Regions from separate parts of the Ewingella allii genome, predicted to be linked through region 3. Evidence: predicted binding sites of a transcription regulator. Region 3 holds the regulator's gene; each other region holds the start of a gene.
The links. The regulator LexA, encoded in region 3, represses DNA repair genes until DNA is damaged. The targets are predictions, from matches to a motif close to TNCTGTATGTACATACAGNA.

Region 1: a site for LexA is predicted at 2,593-2,612, ahead of sulA (SOS-induced cell division inhibitor SulA). Genes of this name have one in related genera too.
Region 2: a site for LexA is predicted at 1,627-1,646, ahead of SBO83_RS02985 (metal-dependent hydrolase). Genes of this name have one in related genera too.

The regions. Positions count from the first base shown of each region.
Region 1 is NZ_JAWUDN010000006.1:205,560-210,403, forward strand. It holds gene matP (macrodomain Ter protein MatP) at 1-450, shown strand, start outside; gene ompA (porin OmpA) at 620-1,699, opposite strand; gene sulA (SOS-induced cell division inhibitor SulA) at 2,060-2,572, opposite strand; gene SBO83_RS14850 (TfoX/Sxy family DNA transformation protein) at 2,791-3,417, shown strand; gene yccS (YccS family putative transporter) at 3,466-4,844, opposite strand, start outside.
Region 2 is NZ_JAWUDN010000001.1:609,121-613,964, reverse strand. It holds gene kduI (5-dehydro-4-deoxy-D-glucuronate isomerase) at 1-697, shown strand, start outside; gene kduD (2-dehydro-3-deoxy-D-gluconate 5-dehydrogenase KduD) at 752-1,513, shown strand; gene SBO83_RS02985 (metal-dependent hydrolase) at 1,665-2,222, shown strand; gene SBO83_RS02980 (cation:dicarboxylate symporter family transporter) at 2,416-3,807, shown strand; gene SBO83_RS02975 (alanine racemase) at 3,889-4,844, opposite strand, start outside.
Region 3 is NZ_JAWUDN010000003.1:28,174-33,017, forward strand. It holds gene plsB (glycerol-3-phosphate 1-O-acyltransferase PlsB) at 1-1,111, opposite strand, end outside; gene SBO83_RS08905 (diacylglycerol kinase) at 1,276-1,644, shown strand; gene lexA (transcriptional repressor LexA) at 1,763-2,371, shown strand; gene dinF (MATE family efflux transporter DinF) at 2,611-3,972, shown strand; gene SBO83_RS08920 (CsbD family protein) at 4,160-4,369, shown strand; gene zur (zinc uptake transcriptional repressor Zur) at 4,523-4,844, opposite strand, start outside.

The DNA of each region.
Region 1 (4,844 bases), on a different contig from region 3:
TATCAGCAACTGGAAAATCTTGAGAGCGGTTGGAAGTGGAAGTATCTGGTAAAAAAACACCGTGAAGGTGAACGAATTACCCGCCATTTAGAAAATAGCGCCGCCGAAGATGCTGTTGATAAACTTCTCAAATTAGAAAACGAGCCGGTCAAAGTTCTGGATTGGATCGCTAATAATATGAATCCTGCTTTGGAAAATCGCCTAAAGCAAACTATCCGTGCCCGCAGAAAAAGACATTTTAATTCTGAGCATCAGCACACCCGCAAGAAATCCATCGATCTGGAGTTTCTGGTCTGGCAACGTCTTGCTGGCTTGGCGCAGCGCCGTGGTTCAACCCTTTCGGATACCATCATCCAACTGTTAGAAGACGCGGAACGCAAAGAGAAGTATGCGAGCCAGATGTCATCCCTCAAAGAAGATTTGCAGCAGATTCTGGGTAATAAAGAGTAGGGGGGAAGGCGTTAGGCTTTATGAGTAGGCCTGCGCAGTCATCATCTCAGTAATTCTATAACCTCGCCATTCTACAAAGCTCGTTATTCTAAAAATCTACATCCATAAAAAAACCCCGCCTAGGCGGGGTTTTTAGTATCTGTCGTTAAACAGTAGAAAGCGGTATGACTTAAGCCTGTGGCTGAGTCACAACGTCTTTGATACCCTTAACTTCGATCTCTACGCGACGATCTGGAGCCAAGCAAGCGATCTGTGCTTTAGTAGCACGGCCAGCTTTGTAGCCACAGGTGTTGCCAGTGATTGAGTTAGTTTCACCCATACCACGTGCAGAGATTTTGTCTTTAGGAATGCCTTTAGATACCAGGTAGTCAACCACGGTTTGAGCGCGTTGCTCAGACAGTTTCTGGTTAGACTGCTCAGAACCTACTGCATCAGTGTAGCCCAGAACAACTACTGAACCGTCTTTCGGATCCAGTGAGCTCAGTTGGGTGTACAGCTGATCCAGAGCCTGCTGGCCTTCTGGTTTCAGGCTAGATTTACCGAAGGTGAACAGAACGTCAGACTTCAGGGTAAATTTCTTGGTTTCTACAACTGGAGCTGGTGCTGGTGCTGGAGCTGGTGCCGGAGCAGCTGCTTCATCTTGACCGAAACGGTAAGAAACACCCACAGACAGCATAGCGTTGTCAGGACGTGCGCCAACGGTAGCAGCATCACCGATGTTGTTAACCCATTGGTAATCCAGACGAGTAGCCCAGTTTTTGGTTACAGCGTATTCGAAACCAACGGCTGCCAGTGGAGAAACACCGGTGTCGTGATCGCTTACGCGAGCGCCAGTATCGCCAAAGTTACCTTTGGAGTCTGCACGCCAAACCATACCACCCAGACGAGTGTAGATGTCCAGATCGTCAGTCAGTGGGTAGCTCAGTTTAGCAGCAAGTTGAACGCCCTGTGCTTTGAAAGCACCGTTGTTCGTGTCGCCTTTGTAAGGCATGCGGCCAAGCCAGTCATATCCCATTTCAAAGCCCAGGTATTGGTTTGCTTGGTAACCCAAGAACGCACCTGCACCCAGTTGGCTTTCGTGGGTAGGGCCGTTGCCGATACCGTTGTAAGCGTTAGCGAAACCAGTGTCATGGTACTGGGACCAGCCCAGCTTACCACCGGTGTACCAGGTGTTATCTTTAGGGGCGGCTTGCGCTACGGTAGCGAAACCTGCCAGTGCCACTGCTAATGCGATAGCTGTCTTTTTCATTTTTGCGCCTCGTTATCATCCAAATAGGCAATTGAGCTTTAAGCTTTTAAGCCCTTGGTTATAAAATCCTTACGCCAAAGTTATTGCTTCCGTTAAGAACTTTGCCACTTTACGTTGGCATTATAAAGCAACCTTGGCGTTGTAAAGTCTACAACGTGGCGAGAAACTTACAAGCTTGATGTGTTAACAGCGTGGAAAAAAAAGGAAAAATGTACACATTTCTTAACATCAAAGGCCATTTGTTGACGAAACTTTGGAGTTAGTTGCACCGTGAAGGCGCAAATTTACCGATAAAAACCCACTTTTCAGCACAAATCACTAAAAAAGGGGGTAATTTCATCAGAACATTCCTAATTTGAACTAATGGTACACAGAGGACTGAATTTTTACTGTTGATTGCTGTCCATGAGCTGAGATTTGAGCATTTGTCGGTCTCATGATGAATCCGTAAGACCCTCCCTGAAGTGCTGCCAAGCGCAATCTTTCACGTTCTGCATCGTTTAAATCAGGCAGCCACCCCAAAACAACGCTGTAGTTCCCTGTCAAAAGTGCTTTTTCCATCGCATCTATCGGCGACATGGAATTCATTTGGCTAACCTGAACGATTTTGCTCACCGGCAATCCAGACTGAGACAACCAATTACGGCTCAGTTTCTGTTGCGGGGTTAACCACAGCAACCAACGTGACTGCAAACCTAAATGTTGCAGCACAGGTAATAATAGTTCCGACAATGCCGGCTGGCTTTCACAGTATACGAACTCTGTGAGCAGGCCACTATTTCTCGATATCGGTGTCGATTGTTTGACGTGCGGTGGAGTTACAGAAACCGCTTGATGCCGTAAATGATGATTTGTCAGAGCTTGAGTTCGCATGATGTATCCTGCCAGTGAGTAACTGTATGGATGTACAGTACTCGTTGGCTGGACAAAGATCAACCCAATTTTTTCCAAGAAATCTCGCAAAAATGGAAGGCAACGGAATGTAATCGCATTTTATGTTTGGTGCTGTGAGGGACTTTGCGTATTTTGCAAATAGCTTTACGAGTAACAACAAAGGGTACGTCTGGATTTATTCATGAAAGGATATCGCAATGATTAATCGTACAAAAATAAGAGTTTCTGAATCTCAAAAGTTATTTACCTGCCTGGGAAATATCCGTTCTCGCTCACAGTTTGGAGGCTATAGCCTGTCGGCTAACGGCGTGATGTTTGCCTTAGTTTCTGACGGGGATCTCTATCTGCGAGCAACGCCAGAAAATGAAATACATTTTCGCCGTATGGGGATGGAATCGCTGATTTATCGCAAACGGGGTATCGCGATAACCCTTCGCTATTTCAAAGTTCACCAGCAGCTTTGGCAAGACACTGCCCAGTTGATCACCCTTGCAAAGTGCTCTTTGCAAGGCATGTTAGACGATATGAAAACCAAAAAAGAGGGGGAGGCCAGACTGAAGGACCTGCCGAATATTTCGCTCAATCTGGAGCGTCTACTGTGGCAAGTCGGTATCTCTACCTCTTCACAACTGCGTGCGCAGGGGGCTTGTGTTACTTATCTTAAATTGAAATCAGTAAAGAAAAATCTGGGACTAAATGTATTGATTGCACTTGAAGCAGCGATACAGGGGTTCCATGAGGCTGCTTTACCTATGGCTTCCCGCGAAGTGTTAATGCAGTGGTTTAAATCTCATCAGCCGATGATCGATAAGACCGCTCGTTAAAAATAGCGCCAGCAAAGTGAGCGACTTTGCTGGCTTATCATTTCAACCCTAGAGGCTTTGGGCCGGTACGATTTTGCTATTTAAATTGGTGAATTCCGGCATATGTGCCAGCAACAGACCAATCTGTTGTAAGACCAGCTGTTCTTTGCTGTCGGATTCCGTGGTTCTTTGTTCAATACGGGCCATCAGTTGCTCAATGGCACGATGAACTTTCTCGGCATCTGCAGGTTCATGATGCAGCGCGTCATCAATGCAGCAGGCCGCGTCGTCGAGCAGTTTCAGGGTTTCTGCATCATGCAGCTTTTCCCGGTGTGCCCCCAGCGCCGAGATGTAACTCAGCATCGTGTGGTTTAAACACAGTAGGCGGAAAGCGGCTTCAAGGGTTTGCTGATCGTTATTCTTCTCCGACGTCATATTGGAAACGACAGAGGCAAGTTCCGCGTCACAGTTATGTGCGTCGCGACGAGCTAGCCGATAATCAAGACTATTATCTTTGCCCTGATGGTATTGAACCAGAATGGCATCCAGATAGCGGCAGTTGGCAGTAAATGTCTTATCCACCACCACGGGCAATTGCCTGAATCGCCAATCTGGCCAGATAAAACTCACTGCCGCCCAGGCGATAGCACATCCAATTAGCGTATCGATGACGCGCGGAATGGCAATTTCGAAGCCTTCACCCAACAGGTTAAAGCACAGCAAAACCAGCAGCGTAATGAACATCGTGGCATGGGCATACTGCACATTGCGGAAGGCAAAGAACAGCAAACCGCTGATAACAATGAGCACCATCTGGCCTTCAATAGAGGGCACGAAATAGAGAATTGGGATGCCTATGGCGATACCGGCCAGCGTGCCGATGATCCTCAATGCCAGACGACGACGGGTCGCGCTGTAGTTGGGCTGGCAGACAAAAAGGCTGGTCAGCAAAATCCAATACCCGTGATCTAAGCCGCTGATTTGGATAAAGGCATAGCCCATCGCTAAAACAATCGACATGCGAATGGCATGGCGGAAGAGGGCGGATTTCGGCGTGAGGTGGCGAGATATTCGCAGCCAAATGTCGTCGATTCCCGTCAGCTTGTCTTCGGCAAAGGTCTTGGTATTTTCCTGATTCTCCGGCAGCGCCTGCTCGGATTCGATGCTGGCAAGTTGTGCATCGATAGCCCGTAAGTTGATTAAGAGGTGGCGCAGCGCTTGCAGCATTTCTCGGTGCTGGGTCTGGGTATCGAGCCTTTTTAGGGCTTCATCAAGACGCAGGAAAGCCCGCTCAAACTGAGTGTTATGCTGGTATTTCTGGTGATAAAGAATGCACTGCGAAAGTTGAGCACAGGCTCGCGCCTGCATGCTCATTAAACGTTGGAAGCGGAAGAGAATATCGCTGTGGTGGAACTGCTCGCTGAGCTTTTTGTATTGCACATGGGAAG
Region 2 (4,844 bases), on a different contig from region 3:
CGGCGGCGTGATGCCGATTGATGCCAAGGTGTCGGTGGGTGACGAAGTGGGCAAGCAGCTTGGTGTGAGCTATTTCCTTGAGCGCCGAGAGCTTGGGGTGATTAACATTGGCGGTCCGGGCCTGATTGTGGTCGATGGCACCACCTATGAGATTGGTAACGAAGAAGCCCTGTATGTCGGCAAAGGGGCGCGAAACGTTGAGTTCAGCAGCCTCGACCCGGCCAAGCCTGCCAAGTTCTATTACAACAGCGCCCCGGCCCACACCACCTTTCCGAACAAGAAAATCACGCTGGCCGAGGCTTCTCCGCAGACCATCGGCGACCCGGCCACCAGCAACCGTCGCACCATCAATAAGTTTATCGTTCCTGACGTGCTGGAAACCTGCCAGCTGACCATGGGCCTGACCAAGCTTGAGCAAGGCAGCCTGTGGAACACCATGCCCTGCCACACCCACGAGCGCCGGATGGAAGTCTATTTCTACTTTGATATGGACGAAGAAACCGCCGTATTCCACATGATGGGCCAGCCGCAGGAGACGCGTCATCTGCTGGTGCACAATGAACAGGCCGTGATCTCCCCAAGTTGGTCGATTCACGCCGGCGTGGGCACCAAGCGCTATACCTTTATCTGGGGCATGGTGGGTGAGAATCAGGTATTTGATGACATGGACCACGTGAAGGTCAGCGAACTGCGCTAATCGGCCAGCAGAGATATCTTTCGGCCGAGCGCCGTTGTTAAAAGAGAAAAGACTATGATCCTTAATGCATTTGATTTGGCAGGAAAAGTCGCGCTAGTGACCGGCTGTAATACCGGGCTTGGACAGGGTATGGCGATAGGTTTGGCGCAGGCGGGCTGTGATATTGTCGGCGTCAATCTGAGTTCACCCGATGAAACCGCCGAAAAAGTGACGGCGCTGGGCCGCCGTTTTCTGGATCTTCGCGCCGATCTGGGCAGCATCGAAGGTATCCCGGAGCTGATTGAAAAAGCCGTCGGCGAGTTCGGGCATCTGGATATTCTGGTCAACAACGCCGGGATTATTCGCCGCGAAGACGCCATCGAGTTCAGCGAGAAGAACTGGGATGACGTGATGAACGTCAACAGTAAGACGCTGTTCTTTATGTCGCAGGCCGTGGCGCGCCAGTTCATCAAACAGGGACACGGCGGCAAAATCATTAATATCGCCTCCATGCTCTCTTATCAGGGCGGTATTCGCGTGCCGTCCTACACGGCGTCAAAAAGCGCGGTCATGGGGATCACTCGCCTGATGGCTAATGAGTGGGCCAAGCACGGCATCAACGTGAATGCCATTGCGCCGGGCTATATGGCGACCAACAACACCGAGCAGCTGCGCGCCGACGAAGGTCGCAGTAAAGAGATTCTGGAGCGGATTCCGGCGGGCCGCTGGGGTGTGCCCGAGGACGTGATGGGGCCGGTGGTCTTCCTGGCGTCAAAAGCCTCTGACTACGTGAATGGTTACACCGTGGCGGTTGATGGCGGCTGGCTGGCGCGTTAATCTCTGAGATTCGCACTAAAAAGACGCCTAAAATGGCGTCTTTTTTATTATATATCAAATAGTTGACAATTCGTTACAGGGTAACTCTTCCCTGATTGTGACAGTTTCACTTATACTGGATAAAATAACAGTTATTAAGTTCGGAAGCGTCATGACGGCGGAAGGCCATCTCATATTTTCAATCGCCTGTGCGGTATTCGCCAAAAAAGCGCAGCTCTCTCCAGAGCTGGCGCACGGGGACTGGTGGCATATTATCCCAGCCTCGCTGCTGACGTCACTGCTGCCCGACATTGATCACCCAAAATCGCTAATAGGCCAGCGGCTTAAGTGGGTTTCCGCGCCCATTGCCCGAGTCTTTGGGCATCGGGGGTTCACCCATAGCCTGTTGGCGGTGGTCGGCGGCATTTTCCTGATGCGTACCCATTTCCCTCATGATTGGGTGATCCCTATCGACGCCTTCCACGGCATGATTATAGGCTACCTCAGCCATATACTGGCGGACATGCTGACCCCTGCCGGAGTACCTCTGCTGTGGCCTTGCCGCTGGCGTTTTCGCCTGCCGCTGATCAATAGCCAGAAAGGCAACCAGCTGGAGCGCACATTATGTTTACTCTTGGTGGGCTTCACCCTGTTCTGGCCCGACTGGACGCCCATTATTGGTGCAATCAAGCCGGAGTCATTTAGCAAATTATTGAACCTGATCACCTAAAATCGCGCATAAAACAACCGCAAAAGGCATATTTAAGCCGTTTTTAGCTCATAAAGTTATAAAGCATTCTTTTTGGATATAAATCCCCCTCCAAATGAACTGTTATTCTATGCCCCAACGCTATGGGATGGTGCATTCCCCGCATTGGGGACATCAAAAAGCAAAACATAATTAGAAATTTGGAGATCTGGGTATGAATCTTCCGCTCGTGATTAACGTGGTGGTCTTCGTCGCCCTCCTTCTACTTTTGGCGCAAACCCGCCACAAGCAGTGGAGTCTGGCAAAAAAAGTACTGGTCGGTTTGGTGATTGGCGTAGTGTTTGGTCTGGCATTACAGCTGATTTACGGCTCTGACAACCCAGTACTGAAAACCTCTATTACCTGGTTCAATATCGTCGGGAATGGTTATGTGCAGCTGCTGCAAATGATCGTTATGCCGCTGGTATTTGTGTCCATTCTGAGTGCGGTTGCCAAGCTGCATAACGCCTCTTCACTGGGTAAAATCAGCTTCCTGACTATCGGCACGCTGTTGTTCACCACGCTTATCGCAGCCTTGGTAGGTGTGTTTGTCACCGGCCTGTTCGGCCTGACCGCGAACGGTCTGGTGCAGGGTGCTCAAGAAACGGCTCGTCTGTCTGCGCTGCAAAGCAACTATGTGGGTAAAGTCGCTGACTTGACCATGCCGCAGCTGATCCTGTCCTTCATTCCGAAAAACCCGTTTGCCGATTTAACTGGCGCAAGCCCGACGTCGATCATCAGCGTGGTTATCTTCGCTGCCTTTGTTGGCGTTGCTGCCCTGCAACTGGTTAAAGATGACCAAGAGAAAGGCCCGCGCGTGCTGGCGTTCATCGACACTCTGCAAGCCTGGGTGATGAAACTGGTTCGTCTGGTAATGAAGCTGACTCCATACGGCGTGCTGGCCCTGATGACCAAAGTGGTTGCCGGCTCTAACGTGCAGGATATCGTGAAGCTGGGTAGCTTCGTGGTGGCCTCCTATTTGGGTCTGGCCATTATGTTTGTGGTTCACGCGGTGCTGCTCTCTTTCACCGGCATTAACCCAGCGAAATTCTTCCGCAAAGTATGGCCGGTGCTGACGTTTGCCTTCACCAGCCGTTCTAGCGCTGCTTCTATTCCGCTGAGCGTTGAAGCGCAAACGCGTCGTCTGGGTATTCCTGAATCAATCGCCAGCTTCGCGGCGTCCTTTGGTGCCACCATTGGTCAAAACGGCTGTGCGGGTCTCTATCCGACCATGCTCGCGGTGATGGTTGCGCCAACCGTGGGCATTAACCCGTTTGACCCAATGTGGATCGCAACCCTCGTCGGTATCGTGACCCTCAGCTCTGCCGGTGTTGCTGGCGTGGGCGGCGGTGCAACCTTCGCGGCGCTGATCGTGCTGCCAGCGATGGGCCTGCCGGTAACGCTGGTTGCCCTGCTGATTTCAGTCGAACCGTTGATTGATATGGGTCGTACCGCGCTGAACGTCAGCGGCTCAATGACTGCCGGTACCATCACCAGCCAGTTGCTGCGCCAGACTGATAAGTCCGTATTGGACGCCGATGAGAACGCCGAACTGGCTCATCGCTAATTCAGTATTGACCCACTAGCCCCATAAAAAAGGCCGCGACGGATAACGTTGCGGCCTTTTTGTATTTCAGACACTTAGTGCTTAAAACGCGGTTTCCAGCGCATCCGTGACGCAGTAGTTGTCATCCACCAGCGGCAGGTAGCGCCATTTATCAAAGGCGGTGCATGGATGGGAAATGCCGCACCCGACCCAATCTCCCGGCTGGAGCTTCTCATCCTCCGGCAGCAGCAAATAGGCATGCTGGTCGTTCACGTCACTGATAGTCAAATGGCTGGCCGCGCGCGGCTCGCTGCCGTCGGTATTGCGGATCCACAGCGGGTTTGGCAAATCTTGGTCAAAAGGCACGTCGCGACGGCCAAAATCCACAAAAGCCAGTCCCGGCTCGGGGCGAGACAGCACCCTGCCCCAGATTTCCAATGACGCTTCGAAATGGTGGGTTGCGCCCGGCTGGGCAAAGGGCGCTATGCGCGAATAGAGTCCGCTGTCGTGGGCCATGTAGGCACCCGAGCGGATCAGCGGCGTGATCGGCAGAGGCAAGCTGGCCGCCGTGAAGCAGGACGTCACCACGTCAAACCACGCCCCGCCCCCCGCGCTAAGAATAATGTTGTCACTGGCGAACAGCTGCTTGTCGGCCAATCGCGCCGCCGTGGCGATCATCATTTCGCAATAGGCGTTCACTCGCGCAATGCCCGCCGCGTCGCGCCCTGCGCCCAGTGCGCCTTCATACCCCGCCACGCCGACCAGCCGCAGTTGGCTGCTGGCAGCAATGGCTTCGGCGATGCTAACTGCCTCCTCCTGCGACCGACAGCCGGTACGGCCGCCGCTGACTGACATCTCCAACAGCACGGAGATCTGGCTGTCACCCAGATTCTGCTCCAGCAGCTTCACGCCTTGTAGCGAATCGACATAACAGAGGAAGCCGTGGTCGGGATGATCCTGCTGCCACTGGCCGATCCAGCGGATCCCCGCCGGGTCCACCAGCTCATTGGCTAAAAACACGTTGCGAATACCGAACTGGCGCAGTGCGCGCACCTGAG
Region 3 (4,844 bases):
CGCCGAGATATTCGCGGAATACCGTGGAGTAGAGCTTGTTACCTTTGAAGGTACGGCGAATAAAGAAGGCACCCAAACGGCGGAAAATCGGGCCAGCGGGCCAGAAATTCAGGTTGATCCCGGCAGCGATGTGCGGCGGCACCAGACCTTGATGGTAAAGCACGTAAGAGAGCAGCAGGTAGTCCATGTGGCTGCGGTGGCAGGGAACATACACAATCTCCTGACCATCGAGTGCCAACTGGCGAACGCGCTCGGCGTTATGCACGTTGATGCCTTTATAGAGGCGGTTCCACGTCCAGCTCAGCACGCGGTCAGACAGGCGCACGGCTTCATATGAGAAGTTCGCCGCAATCTCTTCCATCAGCTCAATGGCGTTCTGCTGGGCTTTCTCGTGAGAAATCTTCTTGCTACGCGCTTCGTCTTCCACCGCTTTTTCGATGGCTTTCGAGGCTAATAGCTTGTTGAACAACTCCTGACGCACGGGCAGACGCGGGCCGACGGCGGCCAGACGCTGACGTGAGAAGTGCATACGCGCCACGCGAGCCAGCTTCTGTGCGATGGTTTTGTCCGTGCCGTGTTCAGTGGCCATGTAGCGCAGAGAAACGGTATTGGAGAAACGCACAAAGCTATCGCGGCCCAGCCACAGCACGGCGAAGAACTTCTGTATGCCGTTCAACACGCGCAGGTGCGGAGTCTGCTGTCCTTCACGCCCCGGCGCACGGCCAAACATCACCGATACTGGCAACATTTGGATGTCGAGATCGGGATTATTGCGATGCAAATCGAGATAGTCGTGGAACAGTTTTATCGACTCAATTTTCGGCGTGTAATAAGTGAAAACGCGAGGGCCTTCAGCGATAAAAACGTGGCTCGGCAGTTGAACGCCGTCGATTTCCAAAGGAATAAGGGGATCAGGCAGATTCTGCGCCAGGCACTGGGTGCGTAACGTCAGTAAATCCGCTTTCGAATGGTAAGGTAAAACATACAAGATCGGGCGCGTCGGATCTAAGCGCAACTCGGTAACCGGATCTGTAGGGATAACCTTGCTCTTTACCAGCAATTTTAGTGGTAAATTCAATAAGGTATAATAAAGTCTACGCCAACCTGACATAAAAAATGTGAAGCCTCTTGTTAGCAAATCGCCGCAAGGATACCAGAAACCAGAATCGAGTTCTGTTTGTTGCGTTAACGGCGATATTTGTCACCCTGAATGGTTTTGAGTATAAAATGCTGCCAATACTCTGTCCGCCAAAACTCTGTTAAGACGCATAACACATGAAAAATGAATCAACGGGCCTAATTCGTATCGTTAAGGCCGCCGGCTATTCCCTCAAGGGATTGAGTGCTGCCTGGAAAAACGAGGCGGCCTTCCGTCAGGAAGTGATAGCCGTTCTGCCCTTCATCATACTGTCATTTTTCCTCGATGTGACTAGCGTCGAGCGTATTTTATTAGTGGGCGTCTTGGTACTGGTGGTGATTGTCGAATTATTAAATAGCGCCGTCGAAAGCGCGATTGACCGCATCGGCCCTGAATTCCATGTCCTGTCCGGGCGCGCCAAAGATTTTGGATCGGCCGCGGTACTTTTGAGCATCATACTGGCGATTTTCACCTGGGTCAGCGTCTTTTGGCCGCGCTGGTTCTAAAGCGGAATACAGATTCCAGATTTCACTTTAGCACTGGTTTTTATGCACTCTTAGGTTTTCATTCCCTAGTTACCTGTATATACTCACAGCAATACTGTATAAACAATCAGGGGGCGGAATGAAAGCTTTAACAGCCAGACAACAAGAGGTTTACGACCTCATTCGCGAACATATATCCACCACGGGTATGCCGCCGACTCGTGCAGAAATTGCCACTCGTCTGGGGTTCCGCTCGCCAAATGCCGCGGAAGAACACCTCAAAGCCCTGCAGCGCAAAGGCGTGATTGAAATCGTCTCTGGCGCGTCGCGCGGCATTCGCTTGCTAATGGAAGAAGAGGAAGGTTTACCACTGATTGGCCGCGTCGCCGCCGGTGAGCCTCTTTTAGCTCAGCAACATATCGAAGGCCACTATCAGGTCGATCCTGCCATGTTCAAGCCTAGCGCCGACTTCTTGCTGCGCGTTAGCGGGATGTCTATGCGGGATATCGGTATTCTCGACGGCGATCTGTTGGCGGTTCACAAAACGCAGGATGTACGTAATGGGCAAGTTGTCGTTGCGCGCATTGATGATGAAGTGACGGTTAAACGCTTGAAAAAGCAGGGTAGCGTCGTGCAACTGCTGCCAGAGAACAGCGACTTCGAGCCGATCGTGGTTGACCTGCGCGAGCAGAGTTTCAGCATTGAAGGCTTGGCTGTTGGCGTTATCCGTAACGGCGACTGGATCTAATCCTTTCTGCTGGCAAGGCTCGGTACTCGCCCTTCCTGAACGTACTGCCGGGCTTTTGCTATAGACATTTGCCACAAAGCTAGCTGTCGCCTTACGGTGATCTCACGCCGTGACACTGCGCCCCTTGATTGGGGCGTTGTTGTTTAAGCAGATCGCTGTTTTTATAAAAAGCGTTGATGCCGACACGCCGAATTACGCCAGGTTGACCTCTTGTTCAATATCCTCAGCATGGGACCTCTATGCCTCAGCATCCCTTTCGACAAGTATTAAGCCGCACCTTCCTCAGCCGCGAGGACAAAGCCTTATGGAAACTGGCTTTGCCAATGATTTTCTCCAACATTACCGTCCCACTATTAGGTTTGGTGGATACCGCTGTTATCGGCCATCTCGACAGCGCGGATTATCTCGGCGGCGTAGCGGTCGGCGCGATGGTGACGACCTTCCTCTTCATGATGCTGCTGTTCTTGCGCATGAGCACCACCGGCCTGACTGCTCAGGCGTTGGGTGCCAAAGATAACCTGCTGCTGGCCCGTGCTTTTGTTCAACCTTTCCTGTTAGCGCTGCTGGCGGGCATTTTAATCATGTTGCTGCGCACGCCGCTGATGGATCTGGCCTTTCAGGTGGTCGGCGGCAGTCAGGCCGTGCTGGAGCAGGCGCGGCTGTTTATTGAAATACGCTGGTTGAGCGCCCCGGCTTCTCTGGCAAATTTGGTGATCCTCGGCTGGCTGCTGGGCATCCAGTATGTGCGTGGCCCGGTTCTGCTGCTGATTGTCGGCAACGTGCTGAATATTGTTCTGGATATCTGGCTGGTGATGGGGCTGGGCTTGAACGTGCGCGGTGCGGCCATTGCTACGGCTTGCTCGGAGTACGTCACATTGGCGCTAGGGTTGTGGCTGGTATGGCGGATGATGGCGCAAAAAGGCATTGATTTAGCCCTGCTACAGCAGGCGTGGCGGGGCAACCTGCGGCGCTTACTCAGCCTCAATCGTGACATCATGCTGCGCTCGCTGCTGCTGCAAGTCTGCTTTGCCTCCCTGACGGTAATTGGTGCCCGACTGGGCGGGCATATCGTGGCGGTGAACGCCGTGTTGATGAATTTGCTGACCTTCACCGCCTTCGCCCTCGATGGCTTTGCCTATGCTGTGGAAGCCCACTCGGGGGAAGCCTTTGGCGAGCGCAACCGTGAGAAATTGTTACGCGTTTGGCACGCGGCGTGTCGTCAGGCAGGGGCCGTGGCGCTTGGCTTTGCGCTGTTCTATGGCCTGACCGGGCAGCAGATTGTCAGCATGCTGACCTCTTTACCTGACATCCGCCAGCTGGCTGATCAATACCTGGGCTGGCAGGTGGTTCTGCCGCTCATCGGCGTCTGGTGTTATCTGCTGGATGGCATGTTCGTCGGCGCAACGCGGGGCCGCGAGATGCGCAATAGCATGGCCGTGGCAGCTCTGGGTTATGGCCTGACGCTGTTCACTCTGCCTTGGTTCGGCAACCATGCTTTGTGGTTGGCGTTGGCCGTGTTTCTCGCGTTAAGAGGTTTGTCGTTAGGCTGGGTGTGGCGCAGATATTGGCAAGGCGATCGCTGGTTTATTAAGGCGGAGTAAAATAAATCGCCGATAAATTTATTAGTGTTTATCGCTATTTAACACTTTGGATTATTCCTAATATTGTGATTTAACGCTGTCGCTTGACCCAAATGCCAAATTCTCTACTACTCTTAATTATGTGATAAGCACTTAGTGTGTTGAACAAAACACAGAAACCTAAACCACGGTAGTAGGAGAATTGATTATGAATAAGGACCAAACCGAAGGTAACTGGAAGCAGTTCAAAGGCAAAGTGAAAGAGAAATGGGGCAAGCTGACGGACGATGATCTTACTGTTGTAGAAGGTAAGCGCGATCAGCTGGTCGGTAAGATCCAAGAGCGCTACGGTTACAAGAAAGAAGAAGCTGAGAAAGAGCTGAAAGCGTGGGAAACGGATAACAAGTATCACTGGTAAATCGTAACTTCCCCGTGCGTAACGGTGATAATGCATCCTGAAAAAATGCTGCTCCTACCCGGATAGCTTTCAGGATGCAGGGTACAAGGACGTACCGCCTTTATTATTTACTGATCTAAATCTATTTTCTAAACTCATTTATCTAAATCGGTATTAGCGCTTTTTAGTCACAATACTGTGGTCATGCTCGCAATGTTCATGGCTGTCGCAAAGCTCTACCACTTTACAATCCCCGCACAAACCATGCGCTTCCACCACGGAATGCCGCAATTCAAACCCTGATTCTACTGCCAATTTTGCCAATCTCTCTTCGATGCCGTCCGTGGTCTTCTCTGTGACCAATCCGCAGCGATCGCAGATAAACAGCGCAGAGGTGTGGCTCGGCTCTTCGAAATGATGGCACAGCACGTAGCTGTTGGCCGATTCAACGCGGTGAATAAAGCCTTGTTCCAGCAGGAAATCCAGCGCGCGGTAA